DNA from 2 places in the Burkholderia stabilis genome. Region 2 is predicted to be linked to the other one. Evidence: predicted binding sites of a transcription regulator. Region 2 holds the regulator's gene; the other holds the start of a gene.
The links. The regulator FliA, encoded in region 2, starts transcription of late flagellar genes. The targets are predictions, from matches to a motif close to CTAAAGTTTNNNNNNNNNNNGCCGNTA.
Positions count from the first base shown of each region.

Region 1: the regulator FliA is predicted to act here: its motif matches at 3,515-3,541, upstream of flgK (flagellar hook-associated protein FlgK).

Region 1 is NZ_CP016442.1:2,895,557-2,904,924, reverse strand. It holds gene BBJ41_RS13535 (solute carrier family 23 protein) at 1-40, opposite strand, end outside; gene flgL (flagellar hook-associated protein FlgL) at 277-1,512, opposite strand; gene flgK (flagellar hook-associated protein FlgK) at 1,530-3,458, opposite strand; gene BBJ41_RS13520 (flagellar brake protein) at 3,653-4,408, opposite strand; gene flgJ (flagellar assembly peptidoglycan hydrolase FlgJ) at 4,628-5,602, opposite strand; gene BBJ41_RS13510 (flagellar basal body P-ring protein FlgI) at 5,603-6,781, opposite strand; gene flgH (flagellar basal body L-ring protein FlgH) at 6,787-7,476, opposite strand; gene flgG (flagellar basal-body rod protein FlgG) at 7,498-8,286, opposite strand; gene flgF (flagellar basal-body rod protein FlgF) at 8,321-9,079, opposite strand; gene flgE (flagellar hook protein FlgE) at 9,100-9,368, opposite strand, start outside.
Region 2 is NZ_CP016442.1:2,360,222-2,369,589, reverse strand. It holds gene ahcY (adenosylhomocysteinase) at 1-1,403, opposite strand, end outside; S-adenosyl-L-homocysteine riboswitch at 1,436-1,551, opposite strand; gene BBJ41_RS11005 (RNA polymerase sigma factor FliA) at 1,628-2,362, opposite strand; gene BBJ41_RS11000 (MinD/ParA family ATP-binding protein) at 2,378-3,196, opposite strand; gene flhF (flagellar biosynthesis protein FlhF) at 3,189-4,937, opposite strand; gene flhA (flagellar biosynthesis protein FlhA) at 4,934-7,036, opposite strand; gene flhB (flagellar biosynthesis protein FlhB) at 7,033-8,250, opposite strand; gene BBJ41_RS10980 (DUF805 domain-containing protein) at 8,628-9,008, opposite strand.

The DNA of each region.
Region 1 (9,368 bases), 540 kb from region 2:
TCGATTGCACCCGCCAGCGCGGGAAGTAGGAATCGGACATGGGGAAAGAGCTCCTGTCGGTCGCCGGCTGCGGAGGGTGCGCCGGTCTGGAATCTGGCGCGAGTTTACGGAGCGGAAATGGGGCTGGCAAGCGCGGGGCGCGGTGTGCCGCGTGCGCGAACCGGGGCGCGACCGCGCAACCGGTGAATCGGCCGCCGCGCCTGGCGCGCGGGCGGCGTCGAACGAAGCCGGCGGCGATGTAAGCGTGCGCTCACATTGCCGCCGGCCCATCGTGCATCAAGGATTGATGTACTGGAACAGCGACAGGTTCTGCAACTGCGCGTAAGCCTTCTGCGAGCCCGTCAGCGCATTCTGCATCTCGAGGAACTGGCTGATCGTCGACACCATGTTGGTGCTCGTCAGGTCGGACAGGTTGCTGGTGATCTGCAGCGTGTTGGTCTGGTTCACGGTCTGCATCGCCTTGATTTCCTGCTCGCGGCCGCCGACCGACGCCTGAACGGTGAGGACGTTCGTCATCATGTTGTTCAGCTTCGTCGTGCCGGTGGTCATCGCGTTCGCGAGCGCGGCAGCAGCCGTCGTGTTGCTGCTGACCGGCACCTTCAGCGCGGCGATCATCGAGTCGAGCGCGCCGAACACGTCGGTGCCGGCCTTCGGCGCGGGCGTGATCGTGAACGTGTCGCCGGCGGCCGGCGTGCCCGAGACGGGCACCGACAGGCCGTTGCCGAGCGTGATCCCGGCGCCGGCCGAATACGCCTGCGCGGGGGTCGTGGTCGGCGGCGCGGCGGTGTTGTCGGTGACCGTGTACGTCGGCGCAGCCGCCGTGCCGCCGAACGTGATCGTGAACTGGTGCGTGTTGGTCGCGGCCGACGGGCTCGTGATCGACACGCCGCCGATCGTGCCCGTGCCCGTGTTGCCCGTGCCCGCGAGCGGCACCGGCTGGCTGCCGAGCATCGGCACCGACAGGAACACGCTCGCGCCGTTGTCGCCCTGCGAGATCGCGCGCGAATCGGCGATCTGCACCTGGCGCGAGCCCATGTCGCCGCTGTAGGTCACGCCGCCACCCGGCGCGTTCGAGAACGGCGCCGTGGTCGACTGGAAGCCCGCGAACAGGTAGTTGCCCGAGCCGTCCGTCGAGTTGGCGAGCGTCAGCAGCTGGTCGCGGTAGCCCTGCAGCTGCGTCGACAGCGCGGAGCGGTCGCTGTCGGACATCGAGCCGTCGCCGGCCTGGATCACGACCGTATGGATGCTGTTCAGCAGGTTGTTGACGCTGATGAGCGTCTGGTCTTCCTTCTGCAGCGACGACAGCGCGGTGTTCTGGTTCGACGCGTATTGCGCGAGCGTCGCCGACGTCATCGACAGCTGCACGGCCTGCGCCGCGCCGAGCGGGTTGTCGGCCGGCGTCGCGAGGCTCACGCCGCTCGAGATCTGCTGGTACAGCTGCGCAAGCTGGGCCTGCTGGTCGCTCATCTGAGCGACGTTCATCTGGAAGAACTGGGTGGTGGAAATCCGCATCGCATCGGTCCCCGAAATCAGTTGAACAGGCCAAGCACGGTCTGGAACAGCGTCCCCGCGGTCTGGATCACCTTCGCGTTCGCCTGGTAGAGCTGCTGGTACTGCATCAGGTTGGCCGCTTCCTCGTTCTGGTTCACGCCCGACGCCGACTGCTGCGCGCTCGTGATCTGGCCGATCAGCGCGGTCTGCGCGGCGCTCGAGGACTTCAGCTGGCCCGCCGTGTTGCCGATGCCGTTCACGTAGCCTGCGTACGCGCTCGTCAGCGTCATGCCGTTGCCGAACGCCGTCGAGTTGACGAGCTTCGACAATGCGAGCGCGTTGCTGCCGTCGTTCGTGCCGCCCGTGTTCGGGCCGACCTTGAACGTGTCGCCGGCCGTCGGGGAACCCGACACCGTCACCGTGACGCCCGCCGTCAGCGTGATCGGCGAGCCGGCCTGGAACGGCTGCGCGGCGGTGGTCGTCGGCGGCGAAGCCGTGTTGTCGGTCACCGTGTAGGTCGGGCTGGCGGCGGTGCCGCCCATCGTGATCGTGTAGTTGTGCGGGTTGGCCGCGCCCGCTGCGCTCGTGACCGTCGCCCCGCTGATCGTCCCGGTGCCCGTGTTCGTCGTGGTGGTCGCCGTCGAATACGGCGACGCCGCCGCGATCGCGGAGCCGTTCGAGGTCGCGAGGCCGAAGCCGTTCAGCGCGCCGCGCGTCGGCTGCACGGTGAACTTGTCGCCGGCGTTCATCGAGCCGGACGAGAACGAGAAGTTCAGCCCGCCGATCGACCCCGGCATCGTCGTCGACGTGCCGACCACCGAGCCGCTCGCGCGGTCGGTCAGCGTGTATTTCGCGCCGTCGTACGACAGCGTGTAGTCACTCGTGGTCGGTTGCGCCGCGTTCGCGAACGACACGGACAGCGCCGCGTTGCCGGTGTTGCCCTGGTTCGCATAGGTGATCGGCGAGCCGGTCGTGAACAGGTTGCCGCCCGCCTTGCCCGACAGGTCGACGCCGAGCGCGTTCTGCGCGTTGACTTGCGCGGCGAAGCTGGTCGCGATCGCGCCGAGCTGGGCTTCGGCCGGGTCGAGCGTCTGGCTGCGGAACGCGAGCAGGCCGCCGAGCGTGCCGCCCGACAGCGAAGCATCGGACAAGTACTGGTTCGGGCCTTGCGGATTCGCGCCGGCGAGCCCCTGCGACACGACGGTCAGCTCGCTCGGATCGGACGGCGACGTGACGGCCGCGAGCTGGTAGCTCTTGTCCGCGACGACGAGCGGCGTGCCGCCCGCGAGAAACACGCTGTAGCCGTCGCTGTTGCGCACGACCTGCACGCCCGCGAGGTTCGACAGGTTCGACACCGCGAGGTCGCGCTGGTCCATCAGCTGGTTCGGCGGCTGGCCCTGGCTGCTCGCGGCCGCGATCTGCTGGTTCAGCTGCGCGATCTGCGCGGTGTACGCGTTGATCTGCGTCACGGTGCTCTTGAGTTGCGTGTTCACGCTCTGGCGCAGTGCGTCGTACTGCTGGCCGGCCGCCGTGATCTGGTTCGCGAGCGTCTGCGCGTTGCTCATCGCGGTCTGGCGCACCGACGGGTCCGACGCGCTGTTCGCGACGTTCTGCAGCCCGGTGAAATAGCTCGTGATCGCGGTCGAGATGCCGGACGTCGGGTTGCCGACGTAGTTGTTCAGCTGCGTGACGAGCGAATACCAGGTCGACAGCGCGCCGCCCTGCGTCTGCGCGCCGTTGAGCTGGTCGCCCAGGTACTGGCTGTATTGCCGCTGCACGGTGACGGTGTTCACGCCCTGCGGCATGTAACCGCTGCTCGTGTACTGGCCGCTCGCCTCGGCGTAGACGGGACGTTCGACCGAATAGCCGGGCGTCGCCGCGTTGCTGATGTTCTGACCGGTCGTCGTGAGGCCCCAGAGCGCGGCATTCAGGCCGCTGATACCGAGGTTCATGAGTGAGTTGGACATGCGCGATCCTGATGAGCCGGCCGCGCTGCGGCCGCCGGGTTGCGTGACTCCCGGTATAACGGCTGCCGCTGGAAAAAATTGAGGAAAAAATGCACGCGCGACGCGCGCTCGCGCGTCGCCGGTCGAAGCGTCCGGCAACCGGTGCCGGCGAAGGGGAGCGGGGCGGCCCTGCGGGGCCGGCGGCCGCGTGCGCGTCAGGCCCGCGCGAGCGAGCGGCGCTTCATCTCGAGCTGGGTAATCAGCCGCTGCAGCGTGTTCTCCGCGCTGCCCGGCAGCGACATGTAACGGAAACCGAGCTGGTAGCGGCGCGACCCGTTCGGCATCTGCGTCGAGCGCTGCGACACGAGCTGCAGGTCGAGCGACAGCTTGCCGTGGCCGGTCAGCTCGAGTTCGACGTCGGGCAGCAGCGTGCCGACCTCGAGCGCCTCGACGCGCTCGTCGGCCGTGCGCAGCCCCACGCCGCCCAGCGACAGGTTGTGCACCTCGAACAGGAAGCTCTCACCGTCCGGCAGCTTGCCGCGGCACAGGAACGGATCGACGATCGGCGCATCGACGCGGAAATATTCACGGCGCTGGATGCACATCAGCACGTCGGGGAAATCTGCGACGAACGCGGGCAGCCCCTCGTAGCGCGTCTCGCGCGGCGTATTCGTGGTGAATTCGACCCGCACGCCCTCCGGCGCGGCCGCGAACGTGCAATGCGACGCGGCGAGGATGCCGGCGTTCTGCTCGGACAGCGCGCCCCAGTCGAACGTGAACGTCCGCGCGCCGACATCGACCTCGAGCAGGCGCGTGACGAGCTGCCCGCCCGGATACTGGACGGTCAGGAAATCGCCCCGGTTCACGAGGTTGCGCAGCTGCACGCCGATCTCCAGCGGATTGCGGCGGGCATAGTCGGGCCCGGAGTGGCCTGCATCCAGGCTGGGGTCCGTCGACGTTTCGATATTCATGGCTAGCCGGTCTTTCTTGTCATGGGCGCCCGGACAACCGGTGCGCAGTAAAACCGGGCCAGATCAGGGGCCCGGTCGCAGGTCTCTCACACTTAGCGGCAGTGCTGACCGAAAGTTTAGATCGATTTGCCGTTTTTTTTCGCGCAAACGTTGAAACCGCGCGCGGCGGTATGCCGGGCGCGGTTCAGAGGGGTGTTGCAGGCGGCGCGGGCGGTGCCGTCAGCCGATCTGCTGCATGATCGAGATCAGTTTCTTCGCGTAGTTCGGGTCGGTCGCGTAACCGGCCTTCTGCATCCCGTGCGCGAAGCCTTCGACGCTGCGGCTCGCGCTCAGCACGCCCGAGTAGCGCGGATTGTTCTTCAGCAGGTTCGCGTAGTCGGTCATCGCGTGCTCGTACGAATCGTACGCGCGGAATTTCGCGACCACGCGGCGCGGCGTGCCGTTCACGTATTCAGTCGTCAGCGCCGAGACCGTGCGGCCCGTCCAGCTCTTGCTCGCCTTGATGCCGAACACGTTGTAGCTCGTCGAGCCGTCGGTCGCGCGGATCTCGCGCTTGCCCCAGCCCGATTCGAGCGCGGCCTGGCCGACGATGAAGCGCGCCGGGATGCCGGTCGACGCGCTTGCCGCCTGCGCGGGGCCCGCGAGCCGGTCGACGAACGCGTCGGCGTCCGGCGCGCCGCTCGCGCCCTTCAGCGGCGGCGTCAGCGCGCTGCCGGCCGAGTAGCCGCGCGAGCCGGCGAGGCCGCCGTTGTTCCCGGCCGCGTTCGCGTATGCGCGCGCCATCGCGTTCATCGCGGCGAGGCTGCCTTCGTTGCCGGCCGTGCCGCCGAGCCCGGCCGCGCCGACGTCGGCCGCCGAGTCGGCGCCCGCGCCCTGCCCTGCATTGCGCAGCAGCTGCTTCATCAGCGCATCGGCGACGCCGATCCCGCGCTTCGACATCTGCTGCGAGAGCTGCTGGTCGAGCATCGACGTGTACATCTTCGACGTATGCGAATCGAACAGGCCGCCCTCGGGCGACGCGTCGCGCATGCTCTTGAGCATCATCTGCGTGAACATCGCGTCGAACTGGCCCGCGACGGCCTTCACGCCGGCCTGCGGCGACTGCTTCACCTGCGCACGCAGCGCGTCGAAACCCTGTGTGTCGAGCGCGAAGCGCTGCGTCAGGTCGTTTGCGTTCGGGAGATTCGCTGCCATTTAGATGACCTCCAGGTCGGCGCGCAACGCGCCGGCCGCCTTCATCGCCTGCAGGATCGACATCAGGTCCGCCGGCGTCGCGCCGAGCGTGTTCAGCGCCTTCACGACGTCGGCGAGGTTCGCGCCGGCCGTCACCATCTTCAGCGCGCCGTTGTCCTGCTTCAGCTGGATCTGCGACTGCTGCGCCACCACCGTCTGCCCGTTCGAGAACGGCCCCGGCTGCGACACGACCGGCTGCGTGTTGACGACGACCGACAGGTTGCCGTGCGCGACCGCGCAGCTTTGCAGCGTGACCATCTGGTTCATCACGATCGAACCGGTGCGCGCGTTCAGGATCACCTTCGCCGCGGCCTTGTCCGGGCTCACGTCGAGGTTCTGCAGCCGCGCCATGAACGCGACCTGCTGCGCCGAGTCGGCCGGCGCCGCGAGCTGGATCGTGCGGCCGTCGAGCGCCGTCGCGGTGCCCGGGCCGAAGCTCGAGTTGACCGCCGAGACGATCCGCTGCGCGGTGCCGTAATCCATGTCGTTCAGTTGCAGCTGCAGCGTGCCGTTCATCTGCGCGATCGCGTTCGGCACGCCGCGCTCGACGATCGCGCCGCCGACGATCCGGCCGGCCGCGAGCTGGTTCACCTGCACGCGGCTGCCGTTCGCGCTGGCGCCCGCGCCGCCGACCGCCATGTTGCCCTGCGCGAGCGCGTACACCTGCCCGTCCGCGCCTTTAAGCGGCGTGAGCAGCAGCGTGCCGCCGCGCAGGCTCTTCGCGTTGCCGAGCGACGACACGGTCACGTCGAGCGCCTCGCCGGGCCGCGCGAACGGCGGCAGCGTGGCGGTCACCATCACGGCTGCGACGTTCTTCAACTGCATGTTGCTCAGCGACGACGGGCCGCCGTTGGCCGAGCCGTTGTTGATCGAGATGCCGAGGTTCGCGAGCATGTTCGCGAGCGTCTGCGTCGTGAACGGCGTCTGCATCGTCTGGTCGCCCGTGCCGTCGAGGCCGACGACGAGGCCATAACCGATCAGCGGGTTGTCGCGCACGCCCTGGATCTGCGCGAGATCCTTCAGGCGTTCCGCGTGCGCGGGCGCCGCGCCGAGCAGGCAGGCCGCGGCCGCGAACGCGACGGCGAACCGAGCGGCGGCACGCGCGCGGGACGACAGGCGGTTGAACAGGGTCGTCTGCATCGTCATCACCACGGCGCGATGTTGAGGAAGAAGCGCTGCAGCCAGCCCATCGTCTCGGCTTCGTTGATGTAGCCCTTCGACGAGTATTCGATCTTCGCGTCGGCGACCTGCGTCGAGTAGACGGAGTTCGCGCCCGAGATCGTGTTCGGGTTGACGACGCCCGAGAAGCGCACGAATTCGTTGCCCTGGTTGATCAGCATCTGCTTCTCGCCGCTGACCATGAGGTTGCCGTTCGGCAGCACGCCGGTGACGGTCACCGTGATCGTGCCGTTGAACGTGTTCGCCGCGCTCGCGCCGCCCGTCGCGTTGAACTTGTTGGCGCCCGTCGCCGACAGATTCGCCTTCGCGAACAGCCCGCCGAGGAAGCCGGCCGTCGGCACGTTGAAGCTGGTGTCGCCCGCACGGTTGGTGTTCGCGCCGGACGACTTCGTCGCGTTGATGTTCTCCGCGATCATGATCGTCAGGATGTCGCCGACGTTGCGCGGCCGCTGATCCTCGAAGAGCGGCCGCCCCGCGTAACCGGGGTTGTAGATCGAGCCGGGCGCCTGCATCGACATCGGCGCGGGCGGCTGCGCCGTCATCGGCTGCTGGATGATCGGATCGCGCGGGATCTGCGCGCAACCGGCGAGCGCCGCCACCGCGACCGCGCAGGCGGCGCGGGCGGTGGCTGACGGGAGGAGGCGAACCTGCTTCATGGCGACGACGGGACTTTCCGGTTAGCTCTTCATCTGCGTGACGGTCTGCAGCATCTGGTCGGACGTCGTCACGGCCTTGCTGTTGATCTCGTAGGCACGCTGCGTCTGGATCATGTTGACGAGCTCCTGCACGACGTTCACGTTCGACGCTTCGACGTAGTTCTGGTTGAGCACGCCCGCGCCGTTCAGCCCCGGCTGCGACACGTTGGGCGCGCCCGACGACGTGGTCTCCGCGAACAGGTTCTCGCCCTTCGCCTCGAGGCCGGCCGGGTTGATGAAGGTCGCGATCTGCAGCGAGCCGATCTGCACCGCGTTGCTCGAGCCCGGCTGCGTGACCGACACGACGCCGTCCTTGCCGATCGTCAGCGACTGCGCGTTCTGCGGCACCGTGATCGCCGGCAGGATCTGGTAGCCGCTCGACGTGACGAGCTGGCCCTGCGCGTTGGTCTGGAACGAGCCGTCGCGCGTGTACGCGTTCGTGCCGTCCGGCATCAGCACCTGGAAGAAGCCCGCGCCGTTGATCGCGACGTCCTTCGAGTTGCCGGTCTGCGTGAGGCCGCCCTGCGTGTACAGGCGCTCGGTCGCGACCTGCTGTACGCCGGTGCCGAGCTGCAGGCCCGACGGCAGCTCGGTCTGCTGCGTCGAGTTCGCGCCCGGCTGGCGGATCGTCTGGTAAAGCAGATCCTCGAACACCGCGCGCGACGCCTTGAAGCCGTTCGTGCTGGTGTTCGCGAGGTTGTTCGAAATCACGTCCATCTGCGCCTGCTGCGCATTCATGCCGGTGGCGGCGATATAGAGAGAACGGTTCACGTGTAGGGTCTCCTGCGTAGGCTGGCGCGGGCGCTCAGCTGAAGTTGAGCAGCTGGTTCGCGGTCTGCTCGTTCTGGTCGGCCGTCTGGATCAGCTTCGACTGCAGCTGGAACGCGCGCGCGTTGTCGATCATCGCGACCATCGCGGTCACCGGGTTGACGTTGCTGCCTTCGAGCGAATTCGGCGTGACGACCACGGTCGCGTCGGCATCGGCCGGATTGCCGTCGGCGGTGCGGAACAACCCGTCGTTGCCGCGCGTGAGCGTGGCGGGATCGGGATTGACGAGCTTCATCTGGTCGACGATCGCGACCGCCGTCGGCGGGTCGCCCGGCATCAGCGCGGACACCGTGCCGTCCTTGCCGATCGTCACTTCCGCGTTCGGCGGCACCGAGATCGGGCCGCCGTTGCCGATCACCGGCAGGTTGCTCGCGTTGACGAGCTGGCCGTTCTCGTCGACGTGCAGGTTGCCGGCGCGCGTGTACGCCTCGCCGCCGTCGGCCGTCTGCACGGCCAGCCAGCCGGCGCCCTGCACGGCGACGTCGAGCGGGTTGCCGGTGCGCGTGATCGCCCCCGGCGCGAAATCCGCGCCGGGCGTCGACGCGAGCACGTAGGTGCGCGTCGTCGTCGGGTCGATCGTGCTGCCGTCGCCGAAATTCATCGGCACCGCGCGATACGTCGCGAGCTGCGCGCGAAAACCCGTCGTTGACGTGTTCGCGAGGTTGTTCGCGACGACCGCCTGCTGGTCGAGCGACTGCGATGCGCCCGTCATCGCCGTGTAGATCAGTCGGTCCATGGCTGCCGGTTATCCGTGCGTCACAGGTTGATGAGCGTCTGGTCGACGGTCTGCTGCGTCTTGATCGTCTGCGCGTTGGCCTGGTAGTTGCGCTGCGCGGTGATCAGGTTCACGAGCTGCGAGGTCAGGTCGACGTTCGAGTTCTCGAGCGCGCTGCCCTGCAGCGTGCCGTGGTTCGTGCTGCCCGGCGCGGAGACCTGCGGCACGCCCGATGCGGCGCTTTCCGCGTACTGGTTGCCGCCGAGGTTCACCAGCCCGTTCGGGTTGTTGAAGTTCGCGAGCGCGATCA
Region 2 (9,368 bases):
TTCGGCTTGAACGGGCCGTCCTTCTGCACGCCGATGTACGAAGCCTGCTCGTCCGACAGCACGGACAGGTTCGCGCCGATGCGCGCGAGGTGCAGGCGCGCAACCTTTTCATCGAGATGCTTCGGCAGCACGTACACCTTGTTTTCGTACTCGTTGCCGCGCACGAACAGCTCGATCTGCGCGAGCGTCTGGTTCGCGAACGAGTTCGACATCACGAACGACGGGTGGCCGGTCGCGCAGCCGAGGTTCACGAGGCGGCCTTCCGCCAGCAGGATCACGCGCTTGCCGTCCGGGAAAATGATGTGGTCGACTTGCGGCTTGATGTTTTCCCACTGGTACTGGCGCGTCGACGCAACGTCGATTTCCGAGTCGAAGTGACCGATGTTGCAGACGATCGCGTTGTGGCGCATCGCCTTCATGTGATCGTGGCCGATCACGTGGAAGTTGCCGGTCGCCGTCACGAAGATGTCGGCCTTGTCGGCCGCGTATTCCATCGTCACGACGCGGTAGCCTTCCATCGCCGCCTGCAGTGCGCAGATCGGATCGATTTCGGTGACCCACACCGTCGCGCCGAGGCCGCGCAGCGACTGCGCGCAGCCCTTGCCCACGTCGCCGTAACCCGCGACGACCGCGACCTTGCCCGCGATCATCACGTCGGTCGCGCGCTTGATGCCGTCGACGAGCGACTCGCGGCAGCCGTACAGGTTGTCGAACTTCGACTTCGTGACCGAATCGTTCACGTTGAACGCCGGGAACGGCAGGCGGCCGTCCTTTTCCATCTGGTACAGGCGGTGCACGCCGGTCGTGGTTTCTTCGGTCACGCCCTTGATGTGCGCGAGGCGCTTCGAGTACCAGGTCGCGTCGATGTCGAGGTGCTTCGCGATCGACTTGTACAGCGCGACTTCTTCCTCGTTGGTCGGCTTCGCGATCACCGAACGGTCCTTCTCGGCCTTCGAGCCGAGGATCAGCAGCAGCGTTGCGTCGCCGCCGTCGTCCAGGATCATGTTCGCGAATTCGCCGTTCGGCCATTCGAAGATGCGGTGCGAGAACTCCCAGTATTCGTCGAGCGATTCGCCCTTGAACGCGAACACCGGCGTGCCGGCTTCGACGATCGCGGCGGCTGCGTGATCCTGGGTCGAGAAGATGTTGCACGATGCCCAGCGCACGTCCGCGCCGAGCGCCTTCAGCGTCTCGATCAGCACGCCCGTCTGGATCGTCATGTGCAGCGAACCGGCGATGCGCGCGCCCTTCAGCGGCTGCTCGGCCTTGTATTCGTCGCGGATCTGCACGAGGCCCGGCATTTCGGTCTCGGCGATGTTCAGTTCCTTGCGGCCCCAGCCGGCCAGCGCCATGTCGGCGACGACGTAATCGTGGGAAGCCTTGGAATCGATAATGGCGTTCATCACGCCCTCCTTTCTAAAAAAGTTCTAGATTGGTGACGTGAGCGCCGTTCAGGAAGCGGAGCCGGCGCAAATTGGCCGCGCGGCTGCTTGGTGAAGCCTTCCGAGCCTGGCGGACGCAGGATGGTCCGTCGCAACGCTCCTCGGAAAACGGGAGGGATTGTAGCAAATCGGCGCGCAAAATGCGCGAGCGCGCGGCGTCGGCGCGCGTGGCCGCGAAGAAAGGGTCAGGACTCCGCGCCGACCCAGGCCTGTTCGCGCAGCCGGGCACGCAGGCGGGCGACGGCCTGGCTGTGCAGCTGGCACACGCGCGACTCGCTCACCTCGAGCACCGCGCCGATCTCGCGCAGATTCAGACCCCGTTCGTAGTACAGCGACATCAGCAGCTTCTCGCGCTCCGGCAGCCGCTCGATCGCCTCGACGAGCGCTTCGCGCAGGTGCTCGTCGAGCAGCGCCGACAGCGGATCGGCGTGATCGACGCGGTAGCGGTCGAGGAACGGCTCGTCGTCGGCCGCACGGTCGAAATCCTCGTAGTAGATGAGCTGGCTGCCGTGCAGGTCCTGCAGCATCCCCTGGTATTCGTCGAGCGGCATGTTCAGGTGCTGCGCGATCTCGGTCTCGCTCGCCGAGCGGCCGAGATGCTGCTCGACCTGATGCACCGCGTGCTCGACCTCGCGCGACGTCTTGCGCAGGCTGCGCGGCAGCCAGTCGTTGCTGCGCAGCTCGTCGAGCATCGCGCCGCGGATGCGCTGCGTCGCGTAGGTCTCGAACTGCGCGCCCTGGTCTTCCTTGTAGCGGCCGGCCGCGTCCATCAGGCCGATCATGCCGGCCTGGATCAGGTCGTCGAGGTCGACGCTCGCCGGCATCTTCGCGACGAGCTGCAGCCCGAGGCGACGCACGAGCGGCGCATATTGCGCGAGCACGTCGGCCTGGGACATCTTTCCTTGAGCGTTGTACATCATGGCTCTCTCCTTGCCCTAAGCGGCGTGTGCCGCGCCCGCCTCGTACGACGGTTTGCCGCCCGCGTGGACGGCGCGGCCCGCGCCCGAACGCGGGCGCATCGGCCAGTACAGCAGGTCGGCGGCAATCTGCCGGTAGTCGCGTGCGGCGGCCGACGACGGGAACGCATCGACCACGGCGCGCGTCAGCTCGCGCGCATGCTCGACGAGCGGATCGGCGCTCACGCAGCCCGCGTCGGCGATCGACACGGTCAGGTAGCGGCTCGCGACGCCCGCGAGGTTGTCGAACGCGGTCTTCGCGTCCGCATGGCTGCCGACGTGATTGGTCAGCACGCGGAATTGCGCGAACGCGTGCGCGAAATGCAGCCGCTTCATGCACGCATACGCCTCGGTGATCGCCTGCGCGGCGACCCGCGTGACGACCAGCACGTCGTGCGCTTCGCGCGCGAGCGCCGAGAACGAGCCGTCGGCGCCGAGCTGCGCGTCGACGAGCACGATGTCGGCCGGGCCGTCGACGAAGTCGCTCAGTTGCGCGTCGCTGTAGCCGGCGCGCGCGAGCCGCGCGGCCGAACACAGGCCGAAGCCCGCGGCCACCCGCGTGCGCTCGCCGTCGCGCAGCCACGCACCGGCGAGCGTCGCGGTGGCCGAGTGCACGTCGGCGCGCTCGTCGACGACGAGCACGTCCTTGCCGAGCGACGCGAGCGCCGCCGCCAGGTTCACGATCGTGGACGTGCAGCCGACACCCGCCGGCCCGCCCGTCACCGCGACGATGCGCGAGGCGCGCCCGGCCAGCAGGCGCCGCAGCCCTTCGGCCTGGTCGATGATTCGTTTATCCAAATCGCACCTCGTGCAGCTCGGCGGTGGAACGTGCGGTCAGTGCGGAAAGCAGCGTCGGCATGTCCTCGTCTTGCGGCACGAAGGGCGAGCCGTCGCGCGGCACACAGAACGCGCTCTTCAGCAGGAATTTGGTCGACGCGACGTACAGGTTCTCCGGCACCTTCTGGCCGGTCGACACGTAGTGGACCGGCAGCTTGTAGCGGATCACCGTGTCGAGCACGCCGCCGAGGTGGGTCGCCTCGTCGAGCTTCGTGAGGATGCAGCCGGCGAGGTCCGGATGCTCGCCCGCGCTGCGGTACGCCTGCACGACTTCGTTGAGGGTGTCGCCGTGGCTCGTCGCGTTGAGCAGCAGCAGGCGCTGCACCGGTGCGTTCGCGCCGTGCAGCATCGCGATCTGGTCGGACACCGCGCGGTCGCGCTGGCTCATGCCGATCGTGTCGATCAGCACGATGTGCTTGTTGCGCAGCTCGGACAGCGCGAGCGCGAGATCGCCGGCATCCTTCACCGCGTGCACGGGCACGCCGAGGATCTTGCCGAAGATGCGCAGCTGCTCGTGGCCGCCGATCCGGTAGCTGTCGGTGGTCAGCAGCGCGACCTTGCTCGCGCCGAAGCGCATCACGCAGCGCGCGGCCAGCTTCGCGGTGGTGGTCGTCTTGCCGACGCCCGTCGGCCCCATCAGCGCGAACACGCCGCCGCGCTCCATCAGCGCGTCTTCGCTGTCGAGCACCGGCAGGTTCGCGGCGAGCACCGACTGCGCCCATTCGGCGGCCTGTTCGAAGGTCTGCGTGCCTTCGCCGGACGGCAGGTTGTCGACCAGCATCCGCACGAGCTGCGCGGAGAGGCCGGCCGCGAACAGGTGCTTCGTCAGCGCGCCGTGCACCGCGCTGCGGCGCTGGCGGTCGTGCCACATCAGGTTGTCGAACTGCTCTTCCATCATCCCGCGCAGCTCGCCGAGCTCCTGCATCACCGTGTCGTTGACGATCCGCTCGATGCGCGACTTCACCGCATCGGCCACCACGGCGGCCGCGTCGGCGGACAGGCGCGTGCGCTCGGCTGCCTTCGCGGCCTGCGCGGCGCTCGTGTCCGGCGCGCGGGGGGCGGCGGCCGGCATCCGGCGCTCGGCATCGCGCACGATGTCGCGCGCCCAGTCGGGCGGCGTCGCGCTCGCGGCACGCTGCGGAGGCGGTTCGCTCGCTTGCGGCGCGGCGGGTGCCTGCGCGCGGGCGATCAGCGCATCGCGCTGCTGCGTCAGGCGCTTCGCGTGCTCGACGAGCCACGGCGCGGGTTCGGACGCGCCGGCGGCAGGCGTGCCGCCCGCGGGCGCGGCGATCGACGGGGAAGCCGCAGCCGGCACGTCCGCATCGGTCGCCGAAAGTTGCGCCGCCGGTTCTTCCATATCGGCGCTCGCACCGAACACCGACGAGAACACGTCCGGCAGGCCGCCTTCACCGGCTGCGTACGGGTTCACGCTCGGGCGTGCAAGCGTGGCGCCCGGGCGCGACACGATGCCCGGCACCGCGGCGGCCGGCACGGAGTCCTGCATTCGCGGCGCGGCGATGCGCGGCCGCGCGGCGGCCGGCGGCGTCACCGCGGCCAGGTCCGAATCGGCGAGTGCGACGATTTCGACGCTGCCGTCATCGAGCGTGCGGTTCGACAGCACGACCGCGTCGGCGCCGAGCGCCTCGCGCACCAGACGAAGCGCGTCGCGGCTGGTCGCGCCGGTGAATTTGCGAATGTTCAAGCGGAACCCCCGATGACGTTAACGACTTTGATCGTGCGTGTGTCCGGCACTTCGGCATACGACAGCACTTTCAGTTGCGGCAGGCTGCGGCGCAGGAAACGCGCGAGCATCGCGCGCAGCGCGTGCTGCACCAGCAGCACGGGCGGCAGCCCGAGATTCTGTTGACGCAGCATCGCTTGCTGCGTGCCGGTCAGAAGGTTGTGCGCGAGGCCGGGTTCGAGGCCCGGGTTCGCGCCGGTGGCGAGCGCCTGCGACAGCACGCGCTCGAGATTCGAATCGAGGCCCATCACCTGCATCTCGCCCGCGCCCGGATACCACTGCTGCGTGATCGCGCGGCCGAGCGAGAGCCGCACCGCGGCCGTGATCTCGAACGCGTCGCCGCGGCCCGCATGTTCGGACACGGCTTCGAGGATCGTGCGCATGTCGCGGATCGGCACGCCTTCCTCGAGCAGGTTCTGAAGCACTTTCTGCAGCGTCGTCAGCGAGATCGTCTTCGGCACGAGATCCTCGACGAGCGACGGCGCGTCCTTGCCGGTGCGCTCGACGAGCGCCTGCACTTCCTGGCGGCCGAGCAGCTCGGCCGCGTGCTGGACGACGAGATGGTTCAGGTGCGTCGCGACGACCGTGCTCGCGTCGACCACCGTGTAGCCGTACACCTGCGCCTGCTCGCGCAGCGCGACGTCGATCCACACGGCCGGCAGCCCGAACGCCGGGTCCTGCGTGACGGCGCCCGGCAGCGCGGCCGTCACCTGGCCGGGGTTGATCGCGAGCCACTGGCCCGGGAACACTTCGCCGACGCCGATCTCGACGCCCTTCAGCGCGATCCGGTACGCGTTCGGCCGCAGTTCGAGGTTGTCGCGGATATGGATCACCGGCGGCAGGAAGCCGATTTCCTGCGCGAATTTCTTGCGGATGCTCTTGATGCGCTTGAGCAGCTCGCCGTCGCTGTTCTTGTCGACGAGCGGGATCAGCCGGTAGCCGACTTCGAGGCCGAGCGGGTCGATCAGCTGCACGTCGTCCCAGGTCGCCTCGTGACTGTCGGCCGGCAGCACGGCGGGCGGCGCGATGTCGGTCACGTCGCCGGCCGCCTTGCGGGCCGCCGCGCGCTTCGTCTGCGTGCGGGACAGCCAGATCGCGCCGGCGCCGAGCCCGAGGAACGCGAAGTGCGGCATCCCGGGGATCAGCCCCATCAGCACGATGATCGCGCCCGTGATCATCAGCACGCGCGGATTCGTGAACAGCTGGCCGGTGATCTGCGTGCCGATGTCCTCGTCGGTCGCGACGCGCGACACGATCACGCCGGCCGCGGTCGAGATCACGAGCGACGGAATCTGCGCGACGAGGCCGTCGCCGATCGTCAGCAGCGTGTAGTTGGTGCCGGCCGCGGCGAACGACATGTCGTGCTGGACCATCCCGACGATCAGCCCGCCGATCACGTTGATCGCCATGATGATCAGGCCGGCGATCGCATCGCCGCGCACGAACTTCGACGCGCCGTCCATCGACCCGTAGAACTCGGCTTCCTGCGACACGGCCAGGCGGCGCTTGCGCGCCTGTTCCTCGTTGATGAGGCCGGCGTTCAGGTCGGCGTCGATCGCCATCTGCTTGCCGGGCATCGCATCGAGCGTGAAGCGCGCGGACACTTCCGCGATCCGCCCCGCGCCCTTCGTGATGACCATGAAGTTGATGATCATCAGGATCACGAACACGACGATGCCGACCGCGAAGTTGCCGCCGACGAGGAAGTGGCCGAACGCCTCGATCACCTGGCCGGCAGCGTCCGGCCCGGTGTGGCCTTCGAGCAGCACGACACGCGTCGACGCGACGTTCAGCGACAGGCGCAGCAGCGTCGAGAACAGCAGCACGCTCGGGAACGCCGCGAAATCGAGCGGCTTCATCGTGTACATGCTGACGAGCAGCACCATCACCGACAGCGCGATGTTGAACGTGAACAGCAGATCCAGCAGCAGCGGGGGCAGCGGCAGGATCATCATCCCCAGGATCATGCAGATGAGGATCGGGCCCGCGAGCGCGCGCAGGTTGGTGCCTGCGAACGGGTTCTGGCGCTTCGCGAACAGGCCGGTCGTCGGGGTGCTCATGCGGAGGCTCCTTGCGCGCCCTGCTTACCTTGCTTGCCGAGCGTGTCCTCGGCTTCCTCGCGCTCGTCGTCGGCGGACACCGACGCGCCCTTGTCGAGGTCGGCCGGCACGTCGAGATCGACCGGCACTGCGGGGAACGCGCCGCCTTCCGAGCGGAAGCGCTTGAGCTGGTAGACCCACGCGAGCACCTCGGCGACGGCCGAGTACAGCGAGCCGGGAATCTCGCGCTCGATGTCGACGTTGTGATACAGCGCACGCGCGAGCGGCGGCGCTTCGAGCAGCGGCACGTTGTGTTCGGCCGCGAGTTCGCGGATGCGCGCGGCGACGAGGTTCACGCCCTTCGCGACGACCTTCGGCGCGCGCATCTCGCCGTCCGTGTATTGCAGCGCGACGGCGAAGTGCGTCGGGTTCGTGACGACCACGTCGGCCTTCGGCACGGCCGCCATCATCCGGCGGCGCGCGATCGCGCGCTGCTGTTGGCGGATCCGCCCCTTCACGTGCGGATCGCCTTCGTTCTCGCGATGCTCGCGCTTCACTTCTTCCTTCGTCATGCGCAACTTCTTGCTGTATTCCCAGAGTTGGTAAGGCACGTCGAGCGCGGCGACCACCAGCATCCCGGCGACGGTCGTGCCGCAGCACACGGCGATGAGATGCAGCGCATCGGGCAGCGCCGTGCCGAGCGGCTGCGTTGCCAGGCTGAGCAGCTCGTCCTTGCTGCGCCAGATCGCAACGCCACCGATCCCGCCGACGACGATCGTCTTCACGAGCGACATGACGAGCTGCGTCAACGCCTGCATCGAGAAGATCCGGCCGAGGCCCGAGATCGGGTTCAGGCGGTCGAACTTCAGCTCGAACGTCTTCTGCGAGATCAGCCAGCCGCCGAGCGCCATCGGCGCGAGCAGCGCGGCGACGCCGGTGAGCGCGAGCAGCGGCAGCAGCGCGGCGAAGCCTTCGAGGCTCGCGCTGCCGGCCGCCGACAGCATCCGGTTGGTATCGAACGCGGTTGCGCGGTCGAACGCGAACGCGCCGTGCAGCATCGCCTGCAGATGCGCGCCCGACGGACCCGCGAGCAGCCATGCACCGTAGAACCCGGCCGCGAGCAGCGCGAACGAAGCCAGTTCGCGCGAACGCGCGACCTGCCCCTCCTCGCGCGCCTTCTCGCGGCGCCTGGGAGTGGCGGCTTCGGTCTTGTCGAGATCGCTCTCGTCTGCCACGGGGCCTCCAGTCGGGTACGGCGGAATGCCGCTTTCCAGTGACACCGATTATTCATGGAGGCGTCAAACGCCGATCGGTCGAGCAAAGCCGGGAAAGGGGGGTATTTCGGGGAATCGGGCGAGCCGGCGCAAACGCAGCCGGATCGCGGCCGAAGCGGCGCGTCACGCGGCGGAAAAACGTGCCGGTCGGCGCAATGGCGGCGTGTCTGCCCCGGATGGGGTGGTGACGGCGTGAAGCGGGGGAACGGTGAGGCGCTGAGGCGGGAGAAACGGGACGCGGAACGGGAGGCGAAACGGGGGAGGCGAAACGGGGAAAGCAGGGAAATCAAGCCCCGACGCGACGGTGTCGCGCGTCGGGGCCTGCGGCGCCCGGACGGTCAGGCCGCCGGGATCGGGTCCGCGCCGAAGCGGTTCGGACCTTCGGTGCCGCGCGAGCACATCCATACGAGCAGCAGGATGCCGCCGACGATCGGAATGAACCCGAGCAACAGGAACCAGCCCGAGCGGCCCGTATCGTGCAGGCGGCGCACGCTGACCGCGATGCCCGGGATGATCAGCGCGAGCGAAACCAGGAAGATCACGCCGAGCAGCAGCAGCGTGATCAGGCCCGCGTCGCGGCCCGCCGCGCCGATGATCTGGGCGAGAACCGAAAGCACGCAGCTCAGCAGCGCGAAATACCAGTATTCGGCACGACGCGCACGTCCTTCGAATGTCGCGTATTTATTGAGTACGGCACGAACGGCTTCTGAAAAATTCATCTTATTACCCTCCTGTTTTATATTGGCACCCCGGAAACAACGCCGGCATTATATGTTTGAATTTCGACAGGCTCCATCTCTTTTCACATATTGGCCGGCGCACGGGCCGGTCTTGCCGCACGCCAAAGTGGCGCGGGAACGGCCGCAATAACGTAATGCGGCGCCACGGACTTGCATGGCGCGTCATTTTAATAATCTTTAAAACCTGACAGAATCACCAGCCCCGAATAATCCAGCGTCTGATTACAACCAAATGAAACCGTGCACGATCGATAATCGGCTCGAGTACACGAAATTCGATTAACCGGCCGGCCGGCAATACGCTGGCGCGACGCTCGCGTTACCCTTTTGGCCTTCCCC